3 regions of the Paraburkholderia edwinii genome follow, and region 2 is predicted to be linked to each of the others. Evidence: predicted binding sites of a transcription regulator. Region 2 holds the regulator's gene; each other region holds the start of a gene.
The links. The regulator HrcA, encoded in region 2, represses chaperone genes, less so after heat shock. The targets are predictions, from matches to a motif close to TTAGCACTCNNNNNNNNNGAGTGCTAA.
Positions count from the first base shown of each region.

Region 1: a site for HrcA is predicted at 1,002-1,028, ahead of groES (co-chaperone GroES). Genes of this name have one in related genera too.
Region 3: a site for HrcA is predicted at 1,373-1,399, ahead of rpoH (RNA polymerase sigma factor RpoH). Genes of this name have one in related genera too.

Region 1 is NZ_CP080095.1:3,702,181-3,705,447, reverse strand. Features, by position in the region: gene KZJ38_RS16365 (sulfotransferase domain-containing protein) at 1-443, shown strand, start outside; gene groES (co-chaperone GroES) at 1,103-1,393, shown strand; gene groL (chaperonin GroEL) at 1,439-3,079, shown strand.
Region 2 is NZ_CP080095.1:1,082,726-1,085,992, forward strand. Features, by position in the region: gene KZJ38_RS04760 (NAD kinase) at 42-950, opposite strand; gene hrcA (heat-inducible transcriptional repressor HrcA) at 1,262-2,296, shown strand; gene hemH (ferrochelatase) at 2,570-3,267, shown strand, end outside.
Region 3 is NZ_CP080095.1:4,775,317-4,778,583, reverse strand. Features, by position in the region: gene cydP (cytochrome oxidase putative small subunit CydP) at 1-13, opposite strand, end outside; gene rpoH (RNA polymerase sigma factor RpoH) at 379-1,314, opposite strand; gene KZJ38_RS21205 (acyloxyacyl hydrolase) at 1,678-2,241, shown strand; gene KZJ38_RS21200 (nuclear transport factor 2 family protein) at 2,286-2,669, shown strand; gene leuA (2-isopropylmalate synthase) at 2,889-3,267, opposite strand, start outside.

The sequences.
Region 1 (3,267 bases), 2.3 Mb from region 2:
GATACAGTCATGCAGTAATTGACAAGAGCCTTGCGGAATGGCGTGAGCGACTGGAAGCAAGCGACATCGGAAGCGGTCTGTTGATGTTGATGGAAGAATGGCTTCCGTCATCCGCGCGAATCCAGGAGTCGTGGGTGAAGTCCGGGGAAAATATCGTTCGCTATGAAGATCTGCTTCAGAACGACTTCGAAATTCTCGAGCAAGTGTTCATCCAGCAATGTGGGCTGTCTATAGGCACAGAACGGCTGCGAGAAATTGTTCACGATAATCGCTTCGAGAATGCGACTGGTGGACGAAAGCCCGGAGAGGAAAATCGTGATTCTCACGAGCGCAAAGGAATCGCCGGAGACTGGCGAAATTACTTTACGTCTGGTGTGACGAAGAACTTCAACGCACAATACGGGACTCTTCTCGTGTCGGCCGGATACGATCTGGCGGATTAAAGAATTCAGGTATGCCAATTCGCCTCCCACTTGCGGACGAAACTCTGCACGGTCTTCCTAATCAGGTGGTGGCCATATGCGGGCGTCAGAGTCGCGCGCTACGGCGCATGATTTAACGCGTCTGCCTTCGCCTTCGGAATACTTGCAGGCAATTACGGATTTCGCGCAAAAATTGCTCTCGGATGCCCGTTCCGACGTAGGCAAATGAGCTACCTCGATGGTTTGCCATCCCCGAAGTACAGCGCCTCGCGACGAAGTCGACGCGCACAATTGGAGTGCGGGTTTTCCCTGGGAGGGGGCGATCATTGCACATCGCGACTTTGACATGGCCTTGCGAATGAGCAGAGCCGTGCCTCGTCAGCGGGGCCGTGCACCTCAGTTTGAGCCTGCTATGTCGTTGTTTCGTCAGAAATTTTGAGCGTTGATAGGAATTCGAGACTGCTCGAGTTAAAAATGAGCGCCCAGGTTCAAAGCCAGGTGAATCTCGCCATGAGCGTCGCGCCGGGGCTGATTAAGCGTCATGTCGCTTCTTGAATTTGTCACTGCCCCTCCATATAATTAGCACTCGTCGCACCCGAGTGCTAACAATTTCTCCGGCCGGGCTCTCCGGCCGGGTTTGTCCTCAGCGTTCTTCAGTCTCAACCAAGAGAGGAGTATGTATGAACCTTCGTCCTTTGCATGATCGCGTGATCGTCAAGCGTCTTGACCAGGAAACCAAGACTGCTTCGGGCATCGTGATCCCCGACGCCGCAGCGGAAAAGCCGGATCAAGGCGAAATTCTGGCCGTCGGCCCGGGCAAGCGTGACGACAAGGGCAGCCTGATCCAGCTCGATGTGAAGGTCGGCGACCGCGTCTTGTTCGGCAAGTACGCTGGCCAGACCGTCAAGGTCGATGGTCAGGAACTGCTGGTGATGCGCGAAGAAGACATCATGGCTGTGGTGAACAAGTAAGTTCAACGTCCCCAGTTCATTCAAAAGCATTCAAGGAGTTAGAAGATGGCAGCTAAAGACGTCGTATTCGGCGATTCCGCCCGCTCGAAGATGGTCGAAGGCGTGAACATTCTCGCCAACGCAGTGAAGGTCACGCTGGGTCCGAAGGGCCGCAACGTCGTGCTCGAGCGCAGCTTCGGCGGCCCGACCGTCACCAAGGACGGTGTCTCGGTCGCGAAGGAAATCGAACTGAAAGACAAGCTCCAGAACATGGGCGCGCAAATGGTCAAGGAAGTCGCTTCCAAGACCAGCGACAACGCCGGCGACGGTACCACCACGGCTACCGTGCTCGCACAGTCGATCGTTCGCGAAGGCATGAAGTACGTCGCGTCGGGCATGAACCCGATGGATCTGAAGCGTGGTATCGACAAAGCTGTCACGGCCGCAATCGAAGAACTGCGCAAGATCAGCAAGCCGTGCACGACGAACAAGGAAATCGCGCAAGTCGGCGCGATCTCGGCGAACAGCGATTCGTCGATCGGCGATCGTATCGCTGAAGCAATGGACAAGGTCGGCAAGGAAGGCGTGATTACCGTCGAAGACGGCAAGTCGCTGCAAGACGAACTCGACGTCGTCGAAGGTATGCAGTTCGACCGCGGCTACCTGTCGCCGTACTTCATCAACAACCCGGACAAGCAAGTCGCCGTTCTGGACAACCCGTTCGTTCTGCTGCACGACAAGAAAGTCTCGAACATCCGCGATCTGCTGCCGGTACTCGAGCAAGTCGCAAAGGCTGGCCGCCCGCTGCTGATCATCGCTGAAGATGTCGAAGGCGAAGCGCTCGCTACGCTCGTCGTCAACAACATCCGCGGCATTCTGAAGACCGTTGCCGTCAAGGCGCCGGGCTTCGGCGACCGTCGCAAGGCAATGCTCGAAGACATCGCGATCCTGACCGGTGGCCAGGTCATCGCTGAAGAAACGGGTCTGTCGCTCGAGAAGGCTACGCTGGCCGAACTGGGCCAGGCGAAGCGCATCGAAGTGGGCAAGGAAAACACGACGATCATCGACGGCGCTGGCGAAGCTGGCAGCATCGAAGGGCGCGTGAAGCAAGTGCGCGCACAGATCGAAGAAGCGACGTCGGACTACGATCGTGAAAAGCTGCAGGAGCGCGTGGCCAAGCTGGCCGGCGGCGTGGCAGTGATCAAGGTTGGCGCTGCGACCGAAGTCGAAATGAAGGAAAAGAAGGCACGTGTCGAAGACGCACTGCACGCTACGCGCGCAGCCGTTGAAGAAGGCATCGTGGCCGGCGGCGGCGTTGCGCTGATCCGCGCTCGCGCGGCTATCTCGGGCGTGAAGGGCGACAACGCCGATCAGGACGCAGGTATCAAGATCGTGCTGCGCGCGATGGAAGAGCCGCTGCGCCAGATCGTCACGAACGGCGGCGAAGAAGCGAGCGTCGTGGTGGCAGCGGTTGCCGGCGGCAAGGGCAACTACGGCTACAACGCAGCGACCGGCGAGTATGTCGACATGGTCGAAGCCGGCGTGGTGGACCCGACGAAGGTGACGCGCACGGCGCTGCAAAACGCAGCTTCGGTCGCTGGCCTGCTGTTGACCACGGACGCAGCCGTGTGCGAACTGCCGAAGGAAGACGCTCCGATGCCTGGCGGTATGCCCGGCGGCATGGGCGGCATGGGCATGGACATGTAATTCGACGTCAAGTCGAAGCACATGTTCGGGGCGCGTTGAGAGGCGCGTTCCCGCTCAAAAAGAAAACCCGCAGCGTTTGAACTGACCCCGGGAAGTTGAGCAATCACGGTGCGGGTTTTTTTATGCGTGTGCGGATCGCGCGTTGACTGCTAACCGACAATTCGGACTCGGACAGGCCGCGTCAAAAA
Region 2 (3,267 bases):
CTGGTCCGGATGGTGCGGGATCGTCCTGAAGACTCACGGGATCAGTCGCTGTCTTCTTCATCGCTCTCATGCGACGGGTATTCGTTCCAGTGCAGCTTCTTGCGCAGCGTCGCGTAGTAGCTGTAGCCGACCGGATGCAGGAACGGCACCATATGGCGCGAGCGCCGCACCTCGATCGTGTCGTTCAGTTCGAGCGACGTGAACGACTGCATGTCGAAATTCACATTGACATCGCGGCCCGACACGATCTGGATGCTGACATTCGAATGGTCCGGAAGCACGATCGGCCGGTTCGACAGCGCATGCGGCGCGATCGGCACGAGCACGATGCCGTCGAGCTGCGGATGCAGGATCGGCCCGTTCGTCGAAAGCGCATAGGCGGTCGAACCGGTCGGCGTGGCGACGATCAGCCCGTCCGAGCGCTGGTTGTACATGAAGCGACCGTCCACCGACACGCGCAGTTCCACCATGCCCGACACGCCGCTGCGGTTCACGACCACGTCGTTGAACGCGAGCGCATGGTAGAGCGGCTCGCCCGCGCGCATGATGCGTGCCTCGAGCAGCGTACGCTCCTCGCGCTCGAAACTGCCGCCGAGCATCTGCACGACGATCTTCTGCATGTCCGAGATCGGGATGTCGGTGATAAAGCCCAGGCGCCCGTGGTTGATGCCAATCAACGGTGTCTTGTACGGCGCGAGCTGGCGGCCGATGCCGAGCATCGTGCCGTCGCCGCCGAGCACGACCGCGACGTCGGCGCGCGCGCCGATCTCCGCGGGCCGCAGCGCCGGATAGCCGGTGACGCCGATCTCCTGAGCGATCTGCGCTTCGAATACGACGTCGAACCCGCGTCTGGCGATGCAGGACGCGAGTTGAGTCAGCGGCTCGCCGATGCCGGGCGTCTGCGGGCGCCCGACGAGCGCAACGGTCTTGAACTGGCTGGTAACTTGCATGCTGGCATTACACCATAGCTGCGGGCCGAAAAGAACCGTCGCCCCGCGCCGGAGGAACGGGCGCGGCGGGCCGAAGGCGCGGTCGTGGCAGGCATCGGCGCGAGTGAGCGCCGCTGGCTTGCATGTAGCCGATTATCGTTAGAATGGTGAAGCGCTGATGACAACGGCTGGCGCTTGCCCTCGCAAGCGCGCGAGCGAGCACCTGCGCGGTGCGCTTCGCATGGCGCGGTGGCGCAATGCATTGCGGGGCGCGCGCTGCAGGTACGCTTAACGCTCGCGGCAGCGTCGTCATTGAGCTAAAATTTTTCGCCATGTTAGATCCTCGCGCACAAACCCTCCTCAAAACGCTGATCGAGCGGTATATCGCCGAAGGTCAGCCGGTCGGCTCGCGCACGTTGTCGCGGTTCTCCGGGCTTGAACTGAGCCCGGCCACCATCCGCAACGTGATGTCCGACCTCGAGGAGCTCGGTCTCGTCATCAGCCCGCATACGTCGGCTGGACGCATTCCGACGCCGCGCGGTTACCGGCTTTTCGTCGACACGATGCTGACCGTCGAATCGGTCGCCGACGAAGAGGCGGTCACACGGGCCGTCAAAAAGACGTTGCAGCCCGACACGCTGCAGACGGGCGAGCCGCAAAAAATCGTCGCGGCCGCGGCGAGCGTGCTGTCCAACCTTTCCCAATTCGCCGGCGTCGTGCTGACGCCGCGTCGCAGCCACGTATTCAAGCAGATCGAATTCATGCGTTTGTCCGACAAGCGCATTCTGCTCATCATCGTGACGCCCGAAGGCGACGTGCAGAACCGGATGATGGCGACGCAGCGCGACTATTCGCCGGCCGAACTCATCGAAGCGTCGAACTACATCAATGCGCATTTCGCCGGCCTGTCGTTCGACGAAGTGCGCCGCCGGTTGCGCGAAGAGATCGACCAGCTGCGCGGCGACATGACGACGCTGATGCATGCCGCGGTTACTGCGAGCACCGACGAAACCGATACCGGCGAAACTGTATTGATTTCGGGTGAACGCAAGCTGCTCGAAGTGGCCGACCTTTCCTCGGACATGGCGCGGCTGCGCAAGCTGTTCGATGTGTTCGACCAAAAGACCAGCCTCCTTCAATTGCTCGACGTATCGAGCCACGCCCAAGGCGTGCAGATTTTCATCGGCGGCGAGTCGAATCTCGTGCCGATTGAGGAAATGAGCGTGGTGACGGCGCCGTACGAAGTGAACGGTACGATCGTCGGCACGCTCGGCGTAATCGGACCGACACGCATGGCTTATAACCGCGTGATTCCGATTGTCGATATCACGGCGCGCCTGCTTTCGTTGACGCTGAGTCAGCAGTGAATCGGCAGTGAGCCAGCAGTGAATCGGCCAGTAGGTGCCTCCCTGTGCGGTATGCCGCACGTTTCCATGCATATACCTGCCTTCATGATGCTGCGTTGTGCGGTGCTTGCCAATCTGCCGAATGGCCAGGTTTCGGCCACGAACCGCGCCGCTATAATGGCCTTCACCTGAAACGTTGCCGCCTTCGATCGCATGGAGCGATCTCAGACGGTCTCGAGCGGCCGTACGCGCGCTCACCTTTGCCACATAGCCCTTTGCCTCTGCCCGTTATTTATGCGCTTTGATCTCGAGCGGCCACTGCAGTCTGCTGTCGCACACCGCGTCGCGGTTCTGCTGATCAACCTCGGTACGCCCGATGCACCGACGACGGGCGCGGTGCGGCGCTATCTCGCGCAGTTTCTGTCCGATCCGCGCGTGGTCGAAATTCCGGCGGCGCTATGGCAGATCATTCTTCGCACGGTGATCCTGCCGTTTCGCAGTCCCGCTTCGGCGAAGAAGTATGCAGCGGTATGGATGCCCGAAGGGTCGCCGCTCAGGGTCTACACCGAAAAGCAGGTGGAAGCGCTGCGCCAGTTATTGCACGCGAACGACTACACGGTGATCGTCGACTACGCGATGCGCTACGGCACGCCTGACATCCCGGCCATGTTGAATCAGCTGAAGCTGGCGGGCGCCGAGCGTGTATTGCTGATGCCGATGTATCCGCAATACTCGTCGTCGACCACCGCCACCGCTTTCGACGCGGCGTTCGGCGCGCTAAAGCGGATGCGCAATCAACTCGAAATCCGCACCGTGCGTCACTATGCGGATCATCCCGCGTATATCGCCGCGCTCGCGGCGCAGGTGAATCACTACTGGCATGTGCACGGGCGTCCGGATTTTGCGGCCGGGGACAAGCTGGTGTTGAGTTTTCACGGTGTGCCCAAACGTACGCTGGACCTGGGCGATCCCTACCACGAGCAGTGTCAGCA
Region 3 (3,267 bases), 1.2 Mb from region 2:
GCGTTATGGTCATGATCAGTTGACAACGACGTCATCCGGCAGCTCACGCTTCGCAGAGCGTAGCGTTTGCCGGATGCATAACGATTCTAGGAGCGCGTTCGCCGCGGCGCGTGGTGCGCGGTGCGGCATGAGGTCGCGAAGGCATCCTGACGATACAAGTATTGCGATCCGCGTTGCGCCAGGTCAAGGAAACGCGACGCCGGCCGTCTTGAAATCGTGGATGCGATGCGAGCGGAGACAAAAAAGCCCTACCGATCTTTTCGATGGCAGGGCTTTTTGAGTGTTGCTAACGAAAGTTCGGGAAAACCTCCGTTGGTGCGTGTGTTTCAGTGCCGGGACAGTGCCCGGCACTCATGCGTGATGCGTGGTTACGCGTTGTTATGCGTAATCAGCGAGTGCACTGCGCATCTTCTTCATCGCACTTGCTTCGATCTGGCGAATACGTTCCGCCGACACGCCGAATTCGTCTGCCAGTTCGTGCAGCGTCGAACCGCCCGAGCCGTCGTCTTCCACGTGCAGCCAGCGCGCCTCGATAATCCGGCGGCTGCGCGCGTCGAGCGACTCCAGCGCGGAGGCGATGCCGTCACTATGCAGCTTGTCGCGCTGGCGTTGGGCCAGCACGGCGGTCGGCTCGCTATGTGCATCCGCGAGGTAGGCGATCGGCGCGAACGACTCCTCGCCGTCCTCGATCTGGCCTTCCAGCGCGATATCGCCGCCCGACAAGCGCGTTTCCATCTCGGCGACTTCCTCGCGCTTCACATTCAGCTCTTTCGCGAGCCCTTCGATTTCGTCCGGCGTGAACGACTGCAAACCCTGCTTGTGGCTGCGCAGGTTGAAGAACAGCTTGCGCTGCGCCTTCGTCGTGGCGACCTTCACCATGCGCCAGTTGCGCAGGATGTATTCGTGGATCTCGGCCTTGATCCAGTGCATGGCGTACGACACGAGACGTACGTTCTGCTCGGGATCGAAGCGTTTTACCGCCTTCATCAGGCCAATGTTGCCTTCCTGGATCAGATCCGCGTGCGGCAGGCCGTAGCCGAGGTAGTTGCGTGCGATCGACACCACGAGCCGCAGGTGCGACAAAACCAGCCGCCGGGCGGACTCGAGATTGTTCTGCTCACGGAATTCCGTCGCGAATTGCCGCTCTTCTGCCGGCGTCAGCATCGGAATCCGGTTCACGGCCTGGATGTAGGCGTCGATGTTGCCCAGCTGCCCGGGCAGAAGCGAAGCATGCGCGAGCGTCAGTGCACCTGCCGAGCCGGCCTTAGCCGACAACGGGCTGAGAGTATTCGGAAGGGTCATTGCGTTACTCACGTAGCGTATTCCTTTGGATCAGACAAAACGCCGTTTTAAGCGGCGCCACCATGGGATGTTAGCACTCAAGTCTACCGAGTGCTAACACTTAGAGGCTCTAGGGTCATCCAAGTTCCCCTTTTTCCTATCGAAACCTAAATTTCAATAGCATTGTACCTTGCCTGCGAGATTCTCCCTAGCAGGTTAGGATTCATCCGCACTGCGGTTGTGGACATTTAGGGCGCATGATCCTTATGCAAAACGCAGAAGCCCGTGGCGGCGATGGCGGCATTTTTCACGGAACGATACGTGCTGCTGTCTCAAAAATAGTCGCTTTGCACTCAACTCACCTTAAGGTTCAACCTGCCAAATTCAGGGCGCAAGATGAACGAAAACAAAGAGTTTTGGCGTGATCTGGTACTAAAAAGTGTTTGCGCGGCAACTTTTCTCGGTCTTTCCGGGGTCGCGGCGGCTGATGAGTTCGGTGTTCAGGTAGCGGGCGGTTGGGCGGACCGTCACACGAGCAAGGTCGATCTCGGCTTTGTGTGGGACCCGAATCTGACCTGGTGGCAAATGGGCGACTGGCATTTCTCGCTGGTCGGCGAGGCGCATGCAGCCTGGTGGAACACTGGCGAAGGTAACGTGAACAGGAACATCGGCGAATTCGGCGTCACGCCGGTGGTGCGGTTCATCAAGGGCAGTGGCTGGATCCGGCCGTACCTCGAAGCGGGTATCGGCGTACGAGTGCTGACCCATGCGCGACAATCGACCAACTTCACGATGAGCTCCGCGTTCCAGTTCGCCGATATGGTGGGCGTCGGCTTCGGACTGGGTGAGAAACAGCACTATCAGGTCGGTTATCGCTTTCAGCACCTGTCCAACGCCAGTATCAAAGAGCCCAATCCTGGTATAAATTTCCAGCAAATCTACGTGCAGTACAACTTCTGACGACCGCGGCCGCTTTCGGCTCCGTCGGTGAAGGGGCGAATGCGATGGCCGCTAAAGTGATCGAGGCGATTCGCGGGCTCGAACGCGAACGCTTTCGTGCGATGGTCGACGGCAATGGGCCGCAGCTCGACGCGTTGCTGTCGGACAGCGTGATCTACGTCCATACGAACGGCAAACGCGAGACCAAGCAGCAGTTCATCGACGCGATCACCGCGGGCCGCCGCCGCTATCGCCAGATCGAGATCCAGTCGCAGGATGTGCTGCCGGTGGGGCGCGAGACCTGTGTGGTCACGGGGCGCGCGCTGATCGAGATGGAAGCGAACAACGGCGCGTTACTCTTTCCAATTGCTTACACCGCGATTCAGGCGCAGGAAGAAGGGCAGTGGCGGTTGATTGCCTGGCAGGCGACGCGCTGCGCGCTCGAGTGACGACGGGCTGGTCTGCCCGTTGCGATTGCCGACTTCTTTGCTCACGGTGTCACTGCAGTTCCGGTCGTGCCTTTTGAGCCAACCGTTCACGCGAGCAATCCGATCAGAACTGCCCGCGTCACGCTTTTCAGCCCGCCTTTTAGCTCGCCTCCTAGCCTCGTTCTCCCTTCTTCCGACTTCCCCTTGCTTCTTCTGAGCCTTGCTCGCCATCAGGCGACGTCAGGCCGCAACCCTGATCGGCTCGGGCGACAGCCATGCGGTAGAGCGGTTGATGCCGCTGACCACCGCGTCGATGACTGCCGTCGCCTCGTCGGCGGCGATGGCAGCACCGTGCCGCAGCGTGTCCTCGCCGACCCGGCAGCCGACGAAGACAGCGACACGGCCACCGGTCGCACGCACGGTCTCGCACGACGTGATTTCGATGCGCCGCCCGGAGGCCGTCGCGATTTCACCGGCGATACGTCGCGCGTAGGCGGCATGCGCACCGCCGGCGGCCGCCGCGGCCTCTGCGGCTGCTGCTGCCGGCGCGCCGATGCGAATCGCACTGCCCTCCCAATGCACGTTCTGCGCGTCGACACGCCGCACAGGCCCCGCGACA